Regions from separate parts of the Bilifractor sp. HCP3S3_D3 genome, predicted to be linked through region 3. Evidence: riboswitches for the same ligand, from Rfam matches in the RefSeq annotation. Region 3 holds a riboswitch; each other region holds the start of a gene.
What was found. Region 3 has a riboswitch for thiamine pyrophosphate ahead of thiC (phosphomethylpyrimidine synthase ThiC). Riboswitches for the same ligand answer to the same signal wherever they lie in the genome.
Positions count from the first base shown of each region.

Region 1 (4,519 bases), on a different contig from region 3:
CCACGCAACAGTTTGCGCAGCGGCCTTCTTCTACATATCTTCCGTATCGTATTATATATTTTCAGTATTCTATATCTGCCATATTTTATATCTGCAGTATTCCATATCTGCCGTATCCCACTATCTGGTTCCCCAGACGTTTACAATCACACACCCGATGATAATCAGCACGATTCCAAAGACGCCGACACCGGTCAGCTTCTGACGGAACAGCAGATAGCCGATGACATTTGTGGCGATCAGTCCCACTCCGCACCAGATTGCGTAGGCGACGCCCACGTTCATACGATCCATGACGTGAGAAAAGGTGTAGTAACACACACAATAACACGCGATACAGATAATTGACGGTAACGGCCGGGTAAAGTGATGCGTATACTTCAGGAGCGACGTTGCCGCCACCTCCGAAGCGATCAGTACTGTCAGCAGAAAAACAGTCATTTTGATTCCTCCTGCATGTTCACTTACACGGATGCTGTCTCATACTGCGACCGACCGGGAATTCCTGCGCTGCATCATCCACGGACATTCCGGCCTTCAGCGTCTCATACTGCGACCGTCCGGAAATTCCCACACACGCACCGTCTCAATGCCTCGCCCGTGCCTTATGCCACGCTCTGTCTCGAATTACCTCCCGCAAGCGCCATCCCTCTGACCCTTATCATCGCCTTATTCACGGCCGGTATGAGAAGCAGCACAATGGTGAGGCCGCACTCCACGAAGATGTAGATCGCATTGTAGGCAAGGGAGTATCCGATCGCCGACATTCCGTATTCATTGCCATAGCTTCCAAAGAAAATGTAGCCTGAAAGAACCGCGAAGAAATACCTGCCGACAACTCCAAGCAGATAGCCCTTGATCAGTCCGTGCTTCGCCCCGGAAAACACACCGGAGAGCCCGAGAGCCGTAAACGCAAACACATAATCCACCAGCATCTGCGGCAGAGAAATAATATAGGGATCAACGATCAGCTGGAGAAGACCGTAGGCAAGACCTGCAAACAGCCCTGTCCCAAGGCCGTACCAATATCCCACAAGCGATATCAGCAGCATGGAAAAGAAGGTTATGCTGCCGCCCATCGGCAGATGAAACAGCTTGATCATGGATGCGACCGTCGCAAGCGCGATTGCCATCGCCGAGAACACAAGCTTTCTCGTACCGAGTACACCCTTCTGGTCCGGTTTCCGGATCAGGCAGACCAGAAGCAGTGCCAGAATGATCACGGCAATCACCGCAATGTAGCCGACCTGCGTCAGCTGGTATACTCCGTCACTTCCAAGAGTAGCAAATACAGACATAATATAATCCTCCTCACAGTTGTCTGCGGGAGGATTTCACTTTTCAAAGCTACGGAACTCTCAGAAACATTCATTTCTTTGATCACACAGCCTGCATTCAGACTCAGCTTCCCTACGCCGGCATTAACCGGATCAGGTCATCAGGGTCAGCCGCATGCACGGCACTCTCAGCTTCCGCTCCCCCAGCAGTTTTTCTTTGTATTTACAGTATAGCAGATAAAGCAAAACCGTCAATTCATTTTCCTGCTGATTCAGTGACCCGCGAAGTGTTCCTTCGCGAATTCCATATCCTGCACCAGCTCCGCAGCCCCAAGATAATTGCCCTTCCGGTCTCTTACGGCAAGATAGTTCACCAGCATGGTTCTTCCGTTTTTCTCCATCCATACCGGTACACTGTCCCTGCTTCCGTCCCGGAAGCTGTCCAGAATACTGCGGACCATGGGCTCTACCTTTGGCGGATGGCAGGAAAAGACCTCCCGGTCAATGGCCATTCCCGCACGCTTGAAGACCTTCGGTCCCTCATTGAAGTAGCGGTTGATGTTGTCCGCATCAATAAAACTGATCTCCATCGGTATGGTGTTCAGCAGTGCTGTAAGCTGCGGAACCGTCATATGTCCGCCCGGCATCACAACCTCGCCCTGGGAGAGGCCAGGCTTTTCTGCCTTTTTCTCTGCGTTCAGAGCCTGCTCCGCTTCTTCCCAGTCCGTAAAGGACTGACCGAGGATCTCCGTATAATCTCCGGAGTCCCGGTACACCGAATACCAGTCTTCCGCCGTGAAATTCACCGCGCAGATCGGGAAGAGAATATTATTTTCTTTGTAAATCATTTCCTCCGCCCGGTCAAGCACCGCCGACAGCCGGCCGTACCAGTCGTCGTCGTGATCTTCATCCTTTGAAAGCGCACTGATCTCGTCGCGGATCTCATCATCCACGGTCCACATGACATCTGACGGGCCGGAGATATCATAACGCACCTTCAGATGCGGATAGAGCAGATCTCCTTTCTTCGCGTAGTGAACTGCAATCTCGCGAAGCTGTGACATAAGCCTGTCGTCCGCACTCTTTCCGGCGACAGCCTCACGCGCACGGAGAAGAAGCGTCTCGATTGCCTGATTCTCCCTCTCAAAGAGATTCAGCGGATGGCCCGGAACCGACGCGAGCGAAGCCGCCAGCTCTTTGCGGTCGCCCGGATCCGCAGCTGCCGTTGAGGTCATCTCCGCTATACGAGAGAAGTCTGCTGTCCTCTGCTCAGCGACAGAAGCACCGGCTCTCTTCTTCTCTACAGCAGAGGAAACTCCTGTCGCCCCTGCTGCAACAGAGGAATCTCCGGCCTTCCCTGCTGCAACAGAGGAGTCTCCGATCTTCTTCATAAGAGAATCCTCTACCGCCTTCTCCGCATTGGCGATCTTCTCTTCTCTTGTCGCACCGTGGAAAAGCGCGGAATGTACATCGCAGAGCTTCTGCACCTCCTCAAGAGGAGTCCCGGATTTCAGAAGATCCTGCTCCGCTCTCATGATTTCGGAGGCATCAACATCACGGAAATTTTTCACAAAATCGGCTCTTACTGCTTCAAGGTCCTCACCGCTGCCGAGTCTTCTCAGGTAGCTCTTGAGAAGTTCGTTGCGCTCCTCAGTCATGCCGCCTTCTGTCTGCGCCGCCGCCCGGCTCACACTGCCGCCTTCTGCCTGCGCCGCCTCCCGGCTCACACTGCCACCATCTGCCTGCGCCGCCTCCCGGCTCACACTGTCACCGGCTGCCTGTGCGTCCTTTGCTTCCTCCCAGGGCATTTTCAGCTCCGGCATTTCTCCCTCGATCTCAAAGCCGTGCGTCATGAGTGCCATGACCACATCCATCATCGAGATATTTTTCATCTTCGCGCCCTTCGGAATCGTCATGATTCTTCCGACAGAACCGAGCATTCCCTTTTTCGTGATCTCCCGGAATCCGACGCCGGAAAGGATGTCTCTCAGCTCCGGGTACTCCTGCACCAGTTCATACACAGATTTGTTAAAGTCAATCTTCTTTGCCATATCTCTGCTTACTCCAATACTCATATATATGTACAAGTTCAGACTCAGTTGTCAGTAAACGTCGGTCAGTCAAGTGTCAGCAGCAATGCCATCTTGAACTTCTCCGAGGCCTTCACAAAATGACGTCCTCCCTTAGCAAAATGAAAGTTCTCGCCGGCTTTGATTTTGTGCTCTTTTCCCTCATATCCGATGATTCCCTCTCCGTCCAGCGCAAAAACAATCGCTTCTCCCGGAGCCGCGTGCTCGGAAAGACCCGTTCCCTTATCAAATGACATCACTACAAATTTCATTTTATCGTTGTGGACAACATCCATATTCACAATCCTGCCCGCCTGATAAGGAACCACCTCTGCCAGCTGAAATACCTCACCCGCCTTAATTGTATTGTTCATAATATCCTCCTTCCGAATTAAAATCTCCGTGTAAACCACGCCCTTCTGCGTGCGCATTCCCATCGGGGTATCTGTCAGAGTCACGATAGCCCCGCCGGCATTCAGTTCCCTGATAAATCCTTCTCTTCCATATACTTCCATGCTTCCATCCGCCACCAGAATCAGCTTATAGCTGGAATAAATTTCAGCACTGATATCTGTACCGGCCGCTAATGAAAAGTATGTGATAGAATTGGTACCGCTGTACACTTCCCTTGAGATGGTGCATCCCGGAACCGGATTGTTATCTTTTGCAATAGAAAAAACGTCTCCAACTTTTTCTTTCATTTTCTTCACCATCCTTTCCGATACAACACGAGCATACACAAAGGAATCAAAAAAATCCGTATCCCAGGATACGGATCAAACATTTTTCTCTTTACCAAAACATATTTGCCAAAACATATGCCGCCTTATATCCCTGTTGCATTAGCTACGGGGATATAAGACGGCCATTATTTTTCTGAAAGGTATCAGATACCTATGCTATTAAAACCGGATTCATCTTCACAGATTCCTCAGACAGGTCTGCAGCATATTTCCCACCGTATCCGCGAAAAGATCCAGCTTCCGGATCCTCGCGAAATGCCTGCCGTAGATATGCTGCACTGCCGGAAGACTTTTTTCATCGCCGGTAAAAACGCACAGAACGGTAATGCCCTGCATCCTTGCCCGATGCACCTCCGCGGCGGTATCCTCCACACCGGTTGTGCCCGCATAATCCTTGTATGAACCCGCCGAGGTCCGCACCTTGATGGCG
Region 1 covers NZ_JBQHWP010000004.1:142,515-147,033, reverse strand. Annotated here, with positions in the region: gene ACTNDI_RS03840 (DMT family transporter) at 121-441, opposite strand; gene ACTNDI_RS03835 (energy-coupled thiamine transporter ThiT) at 606-1,298, opposite strand; TPP riboswitch at 1,391-1,492, opposite strand; gene ACTNDI_RS03830 (DUF438 domain-containing protein) at 1,550-3,328, opposite strand; gene ACTNDI_RS03825 (cupin domain-containing protein) at 3,394-4,047, opposite strand; gene ACTNDI_RS03820 (hypothetical protein) at 4,267-4,519, opposite strand, start outside.
Region 1: it holds a riboswitch for thiamine pyrophosphate, as region 3 does, so the genes downstream of both, ACTNDI_RS03835 (energy-coupled thiamine transporter ThiT) here and thiC (phosphomethylpyrimidine synthase ThiC) in region 3, are expected to answer to the same signal.

Region 2 (4,519 bases), on a different contig from region 3:
ACACCCGGCATGATTAGTTTGGACTTTTTCAGCTTGCCTTTTCTACTCTCTCCGGATTTCAGCCTTTCCAGAGCATAATCCAGTTCCTTGGCAGCTGCTTTATCATCCGGTGTGATGGTTGTCAGATTGCAGTTTGACCAGTTTGTGCCACAGGTAGCGCTGACTCCCATGCCGCGTTTTGTTGTTTCCCTGAACATGAGTTCTGAATCATGAACCCATTCCTCAGATCCCCATCCATAAATTTTGGAATCTGCTCCCGGCTCGTCCATTGCCAGAAATTCAACAGCACCGAATCCGGATTCCTTCAAAAGATCCAGATCATGTTTCAGAGTTTCATCTGTATTGAGGCCCTCAGCAAGCCACCATCTGATATCTGGTTTAAACTCATCTGCCGGTTTCTGCAGTTTCTTTATATCAATCATTTCAAATAACCTCCGTATAAGAAATCCTGTTTTACATAAAACTGAAATATCAGCCTCTGATTTTTACGATTTCTTCATTCTGCGCATCTAATTTTTCTTTTGACAGAGGATACAATACAGCAAAGATCAATGCGCCAAGGGCTCCAAGAATAGCCGGTGCGATGATAACACAGAAAACAATTGCGAAATTTACGCTTCCAGTCTGTGTTGCCGCTTTTGCATCAAATCCTACCACTGCAAGGATGTATCCGGGAATGGCTCCGCCGATACCCATTGCACATTTTGTGATAAAAGATGAGAGGGAAGCAATTGCACCTTGCGCTTTTATGCCGAGATGCAGTTCAACGTAGTCGGTATTGTCCGCCTGAATCGCATAGGTTAGAGGCATACTGAGACCGGAACCTATACCGGTTACTACGGTTGCAATCAGAAGAATCGGAATATTTGTTACATTGAACAGCCTTACAAGCGGTATGAGCGTAATCATCACTAATGATAAGGCATATAAGCGTTTTTTTCCAAACCGGTTAACCAGCGGAACTGCAAGAACAGTAAAAGGAATCAGTGTCAACAGCTGAACAATTGATACAAGACTCAGTAAAGAAAGATCGCCTAATACGTATGTGTAGAAATAAGTATTCGCTGTATTCAGAATGTATGTGCCGACAAAATATGTCAATGCGGTAAGGAAAGTGACCCATACCGGACGAGCCGTCAGAATTCGAAACAAATCTCTGAACTTATAAGATTCTGTGTCGGGTGCTGCCTGAATTCTCTCCTTAATGCCAAGGGTTCCAAGTACAGAAAAACCAATGATGATTACAGTTGCAATCACAACTAATCTGAAGTAACCAGCAGCGATGTTTGTATCACCGATAATGATTGGTGCTACGATGTTCAATCCGAAAATTCCTGCCATGTAAGCAAATCCTTTGATAGAGCTTAAGGCGGTTCTCTCTTTCACATCTGAGGTCATAACAGGAAGCATACTATTCAGGGAAATATCCATAACCGGAAACAGAACACCGATCAGAATGTATGTCACATATGCGATAACCAGCTTTCCTCCGGTTGCCATATAGGGTCCGTAGAACATCAGTAAGAAGTTTATGCCACAGGCAATAGAACCAAAGAGCAGAGTCGGTCTGAAATGTCCCATCTTAGTTGTTTTAGCATGGTCAATACAGAAACCTATCAGCGGATCATTCAGTCCATCCAGGATTCTGGCTATCAAGAACAGAGTCGCACATGCTGCAGGATTTAATCCGACAATGTTTGTGTAGAAAATCAATAGGTAGGATCCTAAAATTGCCTGAACCGGAATATTACCCAGGTTCGTTAATGCATATGAGATTTTTTCTTTAACACTAATTTTTTCATTTAACTCTCCCATTTTTCTCTCCTTTTGCACAAGCCTAACATTTATTTGTAAATAAAAAATAACTTGTTTTTTATAGAGAAAAAAGCTAAATTGGAGACATTGGAAATAACTTTTCGGACATGGAAAATGAATTAGAAAGGCTTAAAGATGAATCAAGCTTTCTCTTTTGACGTAAAACTGACGCTTCCAGATTTTTTTCTGAAAGAGACTAAATTTTTAAGACAATACTATTATGACCATCCGGACGTGGACTGGTCTATTCCAGGAAATACTGTTAACAAGGATATATTCAATTTGAATTATCCTTTTAACGAAGACGAAACCTTACACAAACTACAAATGGATCCTACGAATAGGTATATCCCCGATCATGTACTGGATGCATTTGATACCGATGTCTATGCTATGATTCCCCCCAATTATTTTCCAGCTTTCTGGCATTATCACACTTATTTCGAGCTTATCTATGTGTTAAGGGGAACGGCAAGAAACTATACGGACAACAGCGTTTTTGATCTGAAACAGGGAGACTTGGTCATTCTGGGATTAGGCTCAAGACACGCTCTTTCTTCCTACAACGATGATTGCGTTCTTGTGAATATCCTGGTCAGAAGTTCTACTTTCTGGGAGATTTTTTCTAATCATACCTATGAAAATGATATTCTGCATCATTTTTTCACTAATGTCCTTTCTCATTACGTAAATGATACCTTTATTCTTTTTCACACCGGACGTGATCCACTTATCCAAAGCCTGACAATTAATCTTCTTCAGACGGATCCGTCTTATCGAAAGTACACGGAACTGGAGAAAAAGGCATCTATCTCCCTCCTTTTCTCCAGACTGATGAACAAATATGCTTCTACTTCCGAACTGATCAATAACGATCCCACCGAAAAGAATTATGACATAGCCATGATTCTGAGTTACATGCAACAGCACTACAAGGAGATTTCACTCTCATCCTTAGCCAAATTCTTTGGATACAGTGAACGGCAGACACGGCGATTGCTCATCAAATTTACGGGTAAGGGATATCAAGAGAATTTAGATTACATCCGGATGGCAGAAGCCAAAAATCTACTTAAGACGACAGATAAATCCATCGAGTCCATTGCAGAAGAAGTCGGCTTCTCCTCTGTATACAGCTTCCGAAAGAGCTTCAAGCACTACTACAAACGGACACCCTCAGAGTATCGGACCGAAGAGAAAATAAAAGAGCGGCTAAGCCCCTGATTAATGTCCATTTACTTTAATAACTACATCTGTCTCGTCAAAGCTTTTCTGCACACGTTCTGAAATATCAAAATTGCTCAGTTCAGAAACAGTAGATTGACATTTGGCGGTCAGAAACAATAGATTGACATTTGGTGTGCACTTTCTGAATGGATTGTGTTATAATAGGCCTGTTAAAGCAGAACGCTTTAGAAAAATCAAGAGAAACAGACTGGGGAGCCCGATGCATCGGGCTGAGAGGACGGATTTCAGCTGTCGACCCATTAACCTGATTTGGATAATGCCAACGTAGGGAGCATCGCTGTGATTATGCGTATTTATGCAGACTGTCGTTTGGCAGTCTGTTTTTTTTACGCGAACAGTGAGCCGCAGCCGAATGCGAAGTATTCGTGTGCGGCAAGCGTCGCGATAGCGAGATAAAACTCGCACAGCGTGTTTTATCTCGTTTCGCGTCCGGACCGGTGATCATAGTGACAATCAGCCGGCGCGTCATCAATTTCTTTAAATCTTAAAAAGGAAGGGATATGATCATGAAAAACAAATGGAACACAACCACGGTTTCTGCAAAGAATGCAGCTTCTGCTGCTGCCCCGCTTCCGGAAGGGTCACGGGCAGGAAAGCTGTCTCTGAAGAAAATGGTATTTACAGCGATGCTTGCATGTCTCGGATTTGTGCTGAATACCTTTGTATGGTTTCCGCACATGGCTCCGTTTCAGCACTTCTGCAACGTTATGGGGGCGGTTTTTCTGGGCCCGTGGTACAATTTCATCGCAGCTCTTCTGACGGGCTGCATGCGGGTGGCTCTGGTCGGCTGTGATTTTCAGGCTGTGATCGGCGCGATTTTTGGTGCCCTGCTTTCCGGTATTCTGTATAGAAAAACGCATAAGCTCTGGGCAGCATGGGTCGGAGAAGTCATCGGAACCGGATTCATCAGCGCGGTACTGGCAAGCGTGATTTTCAACCTGGCACTTCACATTAAATACGCGATTTTTTATCTTATCCCCTACTACGGCCCAGCATCTGCGATGGGGGCAACCCTCGCCATTGCGGTTCTCCTGGTGCTGAAGCGATCCAAGGCGCTGCCGAAGATGCAGGCGCAGCTGAACAAATGAAAAATTTTCCGCGGCCGGGAAGTCCACTGAAAAAATGATGAAGCATTTTATGGAAGGAATCATAACAGATGGAGTATGGAGAATCTCTTCGAAAAGTGCAGGAAACGAAGCCTGCGGTGCAGTGTATCACAAATTTTGTCACGGTCAATGACTGCGCGAATATCATTCTTGCGGCAGGAGGAACACCGGCGATGACGATGGATGTTCGCGAGGTCCGCGAGGGAGTGGAGGGAATGAATGCCCTTGTCTGCAATCTCGGAGCGATTGAATCGGTAGACAGCATGATCATTGCCGGACAGCATGCGAATGAGCTGGGAATCCCGGTTGTTCTGGATCCGGTCGCTGCCGGCAGCACAACGCTGCGGCGG
Region 2 covers NZ_JBQHWP010000010.1:3,522-8,040, forward strand. Annotated here, with positions in the region: gene ACTNDI_RS07325 (glycosyl hydrolase) at 1-422, opposite strand, end outside; gene ACTNDI_RS07330 (MFS transporter) at 472-1,815, opposite strand; gene ACTNDI_RS07335 (AraC family transcriptional regulator) at 1,951-3,039, shown strand; TPP riboswitch at 3,242-3,351, shown strand; gene thiW (energy coupling factor transporter S component ThiW) at 3,570-4,151, shown strand; gene thiM (hydroxyethylthiazole kinase) at 4,220-4,519, shown strand, end outside.
Region 2: it holds a riboswitch for thiamine pyrophosphate, as region 3 does, so the genes downstream of both, thiW (energy coupling factor transporter S component ThiW) here and thiC (phosphomethylpyrimidine synthase ThiC) in region 3, are expected to answer to the same signal.

Region 3 (4,519 bases):
ATGTTCATTGAGAGCGGAGGCGATAACCTCGCGGCAACCTTCAGCCCCGAGCTGGTAGATTTTTCCATTTACATCATTGACTGCGCGGAGGGCGAGAAAATCCCGGCAAAGGCAGGACAGGGAATGATCAAGTCGGATTTGTTTATCATCAACAAGATCGATCTCGCGCCCTATGTCGGAGCAAATCTGGAGAACATGCGGGAGACGTCCCGAAAGTTTCGCGGAGACGGTACCTTTGTGTTTACGAATCTGAAAACGGACGAAGGTCTCGAGGATGTTGTGCGGTGGCTGAAGAAGGATTGTCTTCTGGAGGACCTTGAATGAAAAGTCAATTTGACGGAGAAATCCGCCTCGGATTTACAAACCGAAATGGGAGAACTGTGGCACAGTCGACCTATCGCAGGGGAAATTCCAGGATTTCCGGGAATATTCCGGCTGCAGGCGACGTTCCCTATTACTTTCTGATCAGCACCGGCGGCGGTTTTACCGAGGGGGAGACGTACCTTCAGAAGGTTTCGCTTGAGGAACAGTGTCATGCGATTGTGACGACACAGACCCCGAACTATATCTACAAGTGCGACGGGGGAAGACTGACGAGTCAGAACAATCGGGTGAAGATCGGAAAGGATTCCTTCCTGGAGTATTATATTGATGAGACGATTCCATATGCCAGGGCAAGATTTCGTCAGAACACGGAGATCCAGATGGCTTCGGGATCCAGACTGATTATGACCGACGGTCTGACTGCCGGGTGGTCGGAGGACGAGGAACCATTCCAGTACCGGGATATCGGGCTGAAGACCGATATCCGGATGGATGGTCGGCTTCTGTTCCATGACTTTCTGCTCGTCAACCCGGAAGAGGATCATATGCATGAAATCGGATGCTTTGAGGGATCCATGAACTACAATTCCGCTGTCATCATTGATGAAGGTGTCGACGAGGCTATGCTGGAGGAACTGAGAAATTTTCTGAATCAGAAATTCACCGGTTCCGAGGAGGTCCGGTTCGGATTGTCTCTGCTTGATCGTTATGGACTTGTACTTCGTGTTCTGGGGAAGAGCATCGTGGAGAACCGCGAAGTCGTGTATTCAATGACCGGTTATTACCGGGAGAAAATTCTCGGTTATCCCCACTTTGCATTGAGGAAAAATGCCTGAATGAAATGCGCCTTTAGCGATTTTGAGTGTTGTCAATAGAGATAACAGGCATATGTATGACTAAGTGCCGGAAGTCGTTAATCCAGATCGGCTATCAAAAAGAATTTTGAAAATGGTTGATTTTCCGCGCAAAAGTACGCTTGATGAAAATAAGGGAATGTGTTATCATGAACCCATTGTGAGGCTCATTGCTCCTGGCTTCAGGGAAACATCCGGGCCGGCACAGAACAATAGAATAGAAAAACATGGGGAGCCGGAAGGCTGAGAGGTATCACATGAGATACGACCCGAGAACCTGATTTGGATAATGCCAACGTAGGGAAGTGCGAGCACTGGTGTTTTTTATGTAGTCTGTTAGGCGGTATCCATTTGGGTATCGTCTTTTTTTGTGTATAAGCTCTTCGAAACCACGAAGCACGGAGAAATCCGCAGTTTATATAGTATTATACCAGAACAGCTCTTCGAAACCGCAGACAGGAGCGTCACACGCGAAAAGCGCCAGTGACTTTATTCTATTTTAGAGAATTCGAAAGGAAGGACAAGGTTACAGATGAGAGAGTATCATACGCAGATGGAGGCGGCGAGAAAAGGGATCGTCACTCCGGAGATGAAGGCTGTGGCAGGGAAAGAGAGAAGAACGGAGGAGGAAATCCGGAACTGGGTAGCAGAGGGAAAGGTGGTTATCCCAGCGAATCCGGCGCACAAGGGGCTTGATCCGAACGGCATCGGCAGTATGCTGAAGACGAAAATTAATGTAAATCTCGGTATCAGCCGTGATGTGAAGGATTATGATGTGGAGATGAAGAAGGTTCTCAGTGCCGTCGATCTCGGCGCTGAAGCAATCATGGATCTTTCCAGTCATGGCAACACCCAGCCGTTCCGCAGAAAGTTGACCAGTGAATGTCCGGCGATGATCGGCACGGTTCCGATTTATGATTCCGTGATTCATTATCAGAGGGATCTTGCGACCCTCTGTGCAAAGGATTTTGTGGATGTCGTGCGTCTGCACGCAGAGGACGGTGTGGACTTCGTGACGCTGCACTGTGGGATCACCAGAAAGACGATTGAGGAAATCAAGGCCGGCAGGAGGAAAATGAACATAGTCAGCCGAGGAGGAAGTCTGGTATTCGCGTGGATGGCGATGACCGGCAACGAAAATCCCTTCTACGAATATTATGATGAGATTCTGGAGATCTGCCGGGAGCATGATGTGACCATCAGCCTCGGTGATGCCTGCCGGCCGGGATGCCTTGCGGACGCGACGGACAGCTGTCAGATTGGCGAGCTGCTCAGGCTTGGTGAGTTGACGCAGAGGGCGTGGGACCGGGATGTCCAGGTCATGGTGGAAGGACCAGGCCATGTGCCGATGGATCAGATCGCCGCAAACATGAAGGTTCAGCAGACCATCTGCAAGGGAGCGCCCTTCTACGTACTCGGACCTCTGGTAACAGATATCGCGCCAGGCTACGACCACATCACAGCTGCGATCGGCGGGGCGATTGCGGCGATGAGCGGCGCTGCTTTTCTCTGTTATGTGACACCGGCGGAGCATCTTGCGCTTCCGAACATAGACGATGTACGTCAGGGAATAATAGCGAGCCGGATCGCGGCTCACGCGGCAGATATCGCCAAGGGCATTCCGGGTGCGCGGGAACAGGACGATCGGATGGCGGATGCAAGGCGGAAGCTTGACTGGGATGCTCAGTTCAAGGAGGCGCTTGATCCGAATACTGCGAAGTCCATTCGGGACAGCCGGGCGCCAGAGGATGATCACAGTGACACCTGCTCCATGTGCGGAAAGTTCTGCGCGGTGCGGAGCATGAATAAAGCGCTGGCGGGAGAATATATCGATATTCTCTAATATATCGATATCCTCTGATCAGAGGATATTATGCGGGGATTTCACAAGCCTGCCGTTATCCTGGGGCTGACTTAAGGTCAGCAGCCGGCAGCACCGGACAGAGGTTCTGTGAAATCCCTGTTTTTTTTCTGTCGCATGAATAAAAAAGAAAATGCTTTCCTACCGGCACTGGATTCTGTATACTTAAGGTTGAGAATCATGGTTACAGATTTCGCCGCGAGGCGGAAGCTGCCACAGGGCTGCCGCGGATGTTGGAATATACTGCAATATTTGCCGCAGCACAGAAAAGGAGGAGCAGTATGTGGACTAGGATCGGATTAAAAAACCGGTCAAAAGAGGTATTCAGGGGCAATTACTGGAAAGCTGTTCTTGCCGGACTTCTTCTTTCGCTGGCGATCGGAGGATCTTACAGCAGATCAGGCGGAGGAGCGTTATCCGGATTTTGCAACGGAATTTTGAATTATGATATCGTTTCCGGCAGAGACACGGATATTTTCGGATTTCATGCGGGACCGGGCGGCATTCCCGGCGGGATGTTTGGTGTGTGGCTGATGGCTGCCGGAATCATCTTTTTGGTGACACTGGTGATCGCCGTTATCGCGATTGTGGCCGATGTATTTCTGCTGAATCCGCTGGAAGTCGGGGTGCGGAGATTCTTTTATACGAATCTTCACCAGAAAGCGGAGCTTCGCGAAATCATGTACGGATTTGATCACTCCTACAAGAACGTGGTAAAGGTGATGTTCTTCCGTGATCTCTATACCTTCCTCTGGTCATTGCTTTTCGTGATTCCGGGAATCGTGAAAGGGTATGAATACCGGATGATCCCGTATCTTCTGGCTGAATATCCGGACATGCCGATGGAGGAAGCGTTCCAGATCAGCAGAAACATGATGTACGGAAATAAATGGAAGGCATTTGTGCTGGACCTTTCGTTTCTTCTGTGGGTGATTCTTTCAGGCATTACCTTCGGGCTGGTCGGTATCTTCTATGTAGATCCCTATATGGCGCAGACGAGCGCCGCGCTGTACGATGCCATCAAGATCGAGAAAAATCCGTTCGCGGGACAGAATCCGGGCGGTAATGGCAGCTTCGCAGGCATGTGGTAAACGGTCATACGATAATCTTGCCACAAAATGTATAAGCTGCGGTTTGTCTGCGTTTTCGAAGCACATATAGTTTTCGATTTTGGAGGTAATAGAATGTATCATTGCATACTGGCCAAATATAATGCGGAAATATCCAAAAAGCAGAAGGAAAATCTTCTGCCGGAGATCCGGGAACTGTTCGCGGGTCTCACCGGAATTGAAGGAATTGAATCGGTTGAGGTATTTCCAAATGTGATTGACCGGGCAAACCGGTACGATGTTCTGATCCGGATCCGGATGACACCGGAGGCGTTGCCTGTCTATGACGACAGTGAAATCCACAAAACCTGGAAAAGAAACTACGGAAAATACCTTGAGAAGAAGGCGATATTTGATTATGAGGGATGAGA
Region 3 covers NZ_JBQHWP010000016.1:46,896-51,414, reverse strand. Annotated here, with positions in the region: gene ureG (urease accessory protein UreG) at 1-324, shown strand, start outside; gene ACTNDI_RS10405 (urease accessory protein UreD) at 321-1,160, shown strand; TPP riboswitch at 1,397-1,499, shown strand; gene thiC (phosphomethylpyrimidine synthase ThiC) at 1,711-3,021, shown strand; gene ACTNDI_RS10395 (DUF975 family protein) at 3,321-4,130, shown strand; gene ACTNDI_RS10390 (Dabb family protein) at 4,224-4,517, shown strand.

Region 4 (4,519 bases), on a different contig from region 3:
CAAAACCGAACGCAAGGGTTTTCTTCAGCATCGACCAGTCAAAGATCAGCCATTTTTTTCCAAGACGAAGCTCCGGAACCTTCCTCTGAATATAGAAATAACAAAGAACCGCACTGAGGGCCTCACAGATCACCGTACTGATCGCGGCGCCTTCCACTCCCATGTGAAGTAACGCGATAAAAAAAAGATCCCCGAGAATATTCAGTACCGCACTTCCGCCGAGAAAAATCAGCGGAGAGACGCTGTCACCCATCGCCCGCAGCATACTGGCCAGATAATTATAGATAAAACTGAAGAACATGCCGAACAGTATGATCCTCAGATAGAAGACTCCCTCCGGAAGAATGACCGCCTCCACCTGCAGCGCCATCAGAAGCGGCTTCGCTGCCACAAACATCACAGCCGCGACTGCCACGGAGAAAACGCACCCTGAGATCATTCCCGTACTTACCTGTCTCTGCAGCTCCTCCTTCTTTCCCGCTCCATACAGCGTGCTTACCAGTATTCCCGCCCCGAGACAGATCCCGTTTGTGAAAAGCAGAACCAGGGTAACCAGAGGATTTGTCGTACCCACTGCCGCGAGCGCTGTTTTTCCGACAAACCGTCCCACAATCATGCTGTCTGCCGCATTATAAGTAAGCTGAAGAAGCGTTCCCAGAACCAGGGGAATTGTAAACAGTATCAGGGTCTTTAGAATCGGCCCTTTCGTCATATCCTTCGTCATATCCCAAACCCGCTTTCAAACTCATACCTGCACATTATACCACCGAAGATGCAGGATTCCATTTTAAATCTGCGGCAGGCGGGCAAAATCAACAATTAACTTTGGTATCCTTTGCTGCCTTTGCTTTGCTGTTTTAACCCGCCACAGGATTGACACTGAAAAATAAAGTGACTAAAATATAGAAATACAGCAGGGGAGTCCGCCGGAAAGGACTGAGATACAGATGTTGTCTGTGACCCTTATACCTGATCTGGATCATGCCAGCGTAGGAAGCGTAAAGAGAATCATAGGATTTTTCCGTAGAAAACCCGCTCTTCATCCTTGATACAGCAGTGCCTGATTCATTCCGGTGCTGCTGCATTTTTTATGCCGACAGACGCAGAAATCCACCTGCGGCGCGCGATTTCCTTGTTGGCTGTTGAATACGAAGATGTTGAAAAGGGAAAAGGAGGAAAAAAGAAATGAAGGCAAGTGTAGCCATTCAGACATTACCAGATGTGGACAACGATGAAGAGCTGATCCGGATTGTAGATGAGGTTATCGCCTACATCAAGAGCACCGGCCTCAGCTATTATGTGGGGCCTTTCGAGACCGCCATCGAAGGAGACAGCTACGACCAGCTGATGGACGTGGTAAAGGAATGCCAGCATGTCGCAATCCGCGCCGGCGCACCGTCTGTCTCCGCATACATCAAGGTGGTATACAACCCGGAACAGGAGATTCTGAGTATCGACAAAAAAGTTTCAAAACATCATACGAAATAATACCGACAGAAATTTCCGGAGCCAGTCGTCATGAGTATCCCTGCTGCAGTCATCATATATATGCCAGCTGCAGCAGGGATATCTTCAGCCCTCTCTGTGATAAAGCCTGTTGTAGTATTCCAGGGAATAGTGGTAGAGCTCGTCCCTCGCGATGTCCGTCTGTTTCGGATCTGTCATATCCGTCATTACGCTCGCCAGGATTCTGCCGTTTTCTCCGTAATGATCCACGAAATCACGCACAATTCTCCGGATTTCTTTCTCATCCGCCCCGTGTGGTATATCAATATCAAAGGCGAAGCTCATTTTCGTATTCCACTGATCAAACAATTCATCGTAATCATTGGCACGATGCTGCGGATTCCAGTAATCCACTCCCATTTCGATCATTTCCGGGAGATACTGGCCGTTCTTGCCACAAGAGTGCAGCTCTACAAACCGACCATTCTTTTTTACGAAATCATGCAGGAATTTTTTCTCATAAGGCAGAAGCTGCTCATCGAACATCTTGTTCGAGAAAAAGCCTGCGCGCTCGGTGCCCCAGTCATCGTGATACAGAACGCCGTCCACGCGCCCGTAATAATCGAATACCTTCTGCGTTGTCTCGATCTTGTAGTCCGCCATTTTGTCAAAGAAGTCCGCCAGAAGCTCCGGTTCCTCATAAAATGCCATCAATGACTCCGCAAACGGAATCAGCTCGTGAAGTCTCTCAAAAATGCCTTCCGTACACTGGTATATATGCACACGATCCGGATCCAGATCCTTCTGAATCTTCTTCCCGTCCGCTTCAAAATCGACCCCGGAGATATCCGGCCATTCCAGTTCTTCCTTCCACTTCGAAAAATCCGATATGGTTCTGGTTCCCGGTTTGGTAATCATACCGTTAATACTGTCGACCATCTCCCAGTATACGCCCCACCAGTCATATCCGCTCACCTCCGGAACCGGATGTTCCTCTATGGCGTCCGGCCATATGGTATTCGATTCAAAGAAATAGCACGGAATCCAGTACGGTTGTTCTCCCTTGACCGCACGGATGTAATTGTCCCGCACGGATACCGGCCTCCCGCTGATCGGCGGTTTCGGCTGCTGAATCAGCCACGGAAATGTACCCGGCTGTGCCCAGTTCCTGGAATAATCTCTCTCTGATGCCCTTTTCATATATTTTCCAATCATATCTATTCCTCTTTTCCTCAACCTGTAAGCTTCTCAATTTGAAAAATATACGCATTCAATTTCGTCAAAAACTCTGTTCCTGCGCCGGCTGATTATATCTATTCTTCCCGTCGTTCCTGTCCTTCTTTTCTTTCTTATGTATTTTCTGTCTTATGTATTTTCCTTCTTGAACGGACTCGCAAAAACAAAGATGACTGCCGCCACAAGATCGAATACAATTGCGATCACAATCATCGGAAGAATAAAATGATCCTCACCAAAGATCCGCATCAGAAGCGAATTATACGGTGAAGCCACAAATCCTCCCAGATTCATGCATGCAAGGATAAGAGAAGATGCCATTGCTACCGTGCTCGGTGGTGTCACCATGCCCATCCATGTCATGAATGCGGGGAAGAAGGTCGAAAATCCGAATCCCACAACAATAAGACCTATGGTCATGACGATCATGCTGTGTCCGGCGAAGACCAGCAGAAAACCAACTCCGCACAGAGCCATCCCCAGAGTAATTACAAACCTCTTTACTGCCTTAAACAGAAAACCGAAGGTGAAACCGGCAGCCACTCCGGCAACTGTGTACAGGGAGAGGGATGTGGCTGCCACTGCAGGACCACCGGCATTTCTCTGCACAAACAGCGTCGACATATTCAGCATGATCGGAAACGCGAACAGATTGTAGAAAAAGATCAGTGCTGCGATCACATACACCTTTTTTCCGACAGACTCCTTTTTCCCACTGTTCGAAACGACCTCTTCCACCGGCGGCTCCGGAAGGAAAAATGCCATGATCACGGCAACAATAAGGAGCGCATGCCCCCAGAATACCATCTGCCAGCCTCTCTCACCCGTACCTGCCAGGAATCCTCCCAACATCTGCAGGACAATTCCTCCGGCATTCATAAACAGCGTACCATATCCCAGAATGCTTGCCTGTTTCTGTCCTTTATACAAGCCAACGATCAGCGCATTGCCGAGCGGCGCCATGAGACCTGCTCCGAAACCCATGACCGCGCGGCAGACCAGCGTAAGCTCAAAATTGTCAAAAAACGCCGGCGCCACGCCTCCGATCAGCGCAATGACTGACGCAATGATCGCAAGCGTCCTGTACCTGATCTTTCTCCCCATTATCGCCCCGGCAAGAAATGTGCCGATCACGATGAATAAGGTCGGGAGCGTTGAAATATAGGAAATATACTCTGCCTTGTCCGGCCAGTGTTCCATAAAAGTTGCCATAGCGGGGGTCACAACCGTGATCGCCATTGAGACAAAATACAGTGTCATGATCGCCGCAAGCTGTGGGCCACGTACCTTTTTTTCTTCCATCTTTTATCCTCCTTGTAAATTTTCCTTGTAAATCCTCCTGTCCTGCATAAACGACACTGCTATACGTGTAAATTCGCCGCACCGCAATTAATCAGGTTCGGTCTTCTTCCATTTTTCCGGAACCGCGCGCACCTTTCCGGACTGCAGAAAACCGAAATTCTTGTTCATGGTTAATATTCTAGAGAAATAAACCTTTCCGGGACAGAGCATGTCAGCACAAGAATACCGAATTTACGGCTTTGAATTTTGTGCCGTAAAACAACAGAAAGATAAAAAATACCGAATTCACAGTTTTGACTTTTGTGCTATGAAACAGCCAAAAGCCAAAATATCAAATTTACGTTTTTGATTTTTTGCTGTGAAACAGCAGAAATGTTATACTCATAATTGAGGATAAAAAATAATGAAGGAAACAATATCATGAAACTAAGTATGTGGATGATCGCCAACCGGCTCTCTCCTTTAATGGATATTAAGACCAGTATTCGACCGGACGCTGCTCCGGTACTGAAAAGTGCAAGGCTTGTATATTCCA
Region 4 covers NZ_JBQHWP010000025.1:11,246-15,764, forward strand. Annotated here, with positions in the region: gene ACTNDI_RS12470 (MATE family efflux transporter) at 1-724, opposite strand, end outside; TPP riboswitch at 906-1,013, shown strand; gene ACTNDI_RS12475 (thiamine-binding protein) at 1,186-1,488, shown strand; gene ACTNDI_RS12480 (uroporphyrinogen decarboxylase family protein) at 1,573-2,661, opposite strand; gene ACTNDI_RS12485 (MFS transporter) at 2,812-3,984, opposite strand; gene ACTNDI_RS12490 (PucR family transcriptional regulator) at 4,405-4,519, shown strand, end outside.
Region 4: it holds a riboswitch for thiamine pyrophosphate, as region 3 does, so the genes downstream of both, ACTNDI_RS12475 (thiamine-binding protein) here and thiC (phosphomethylpyrimidine synthase ThiC) in region 3, are expected to answer to the same signal.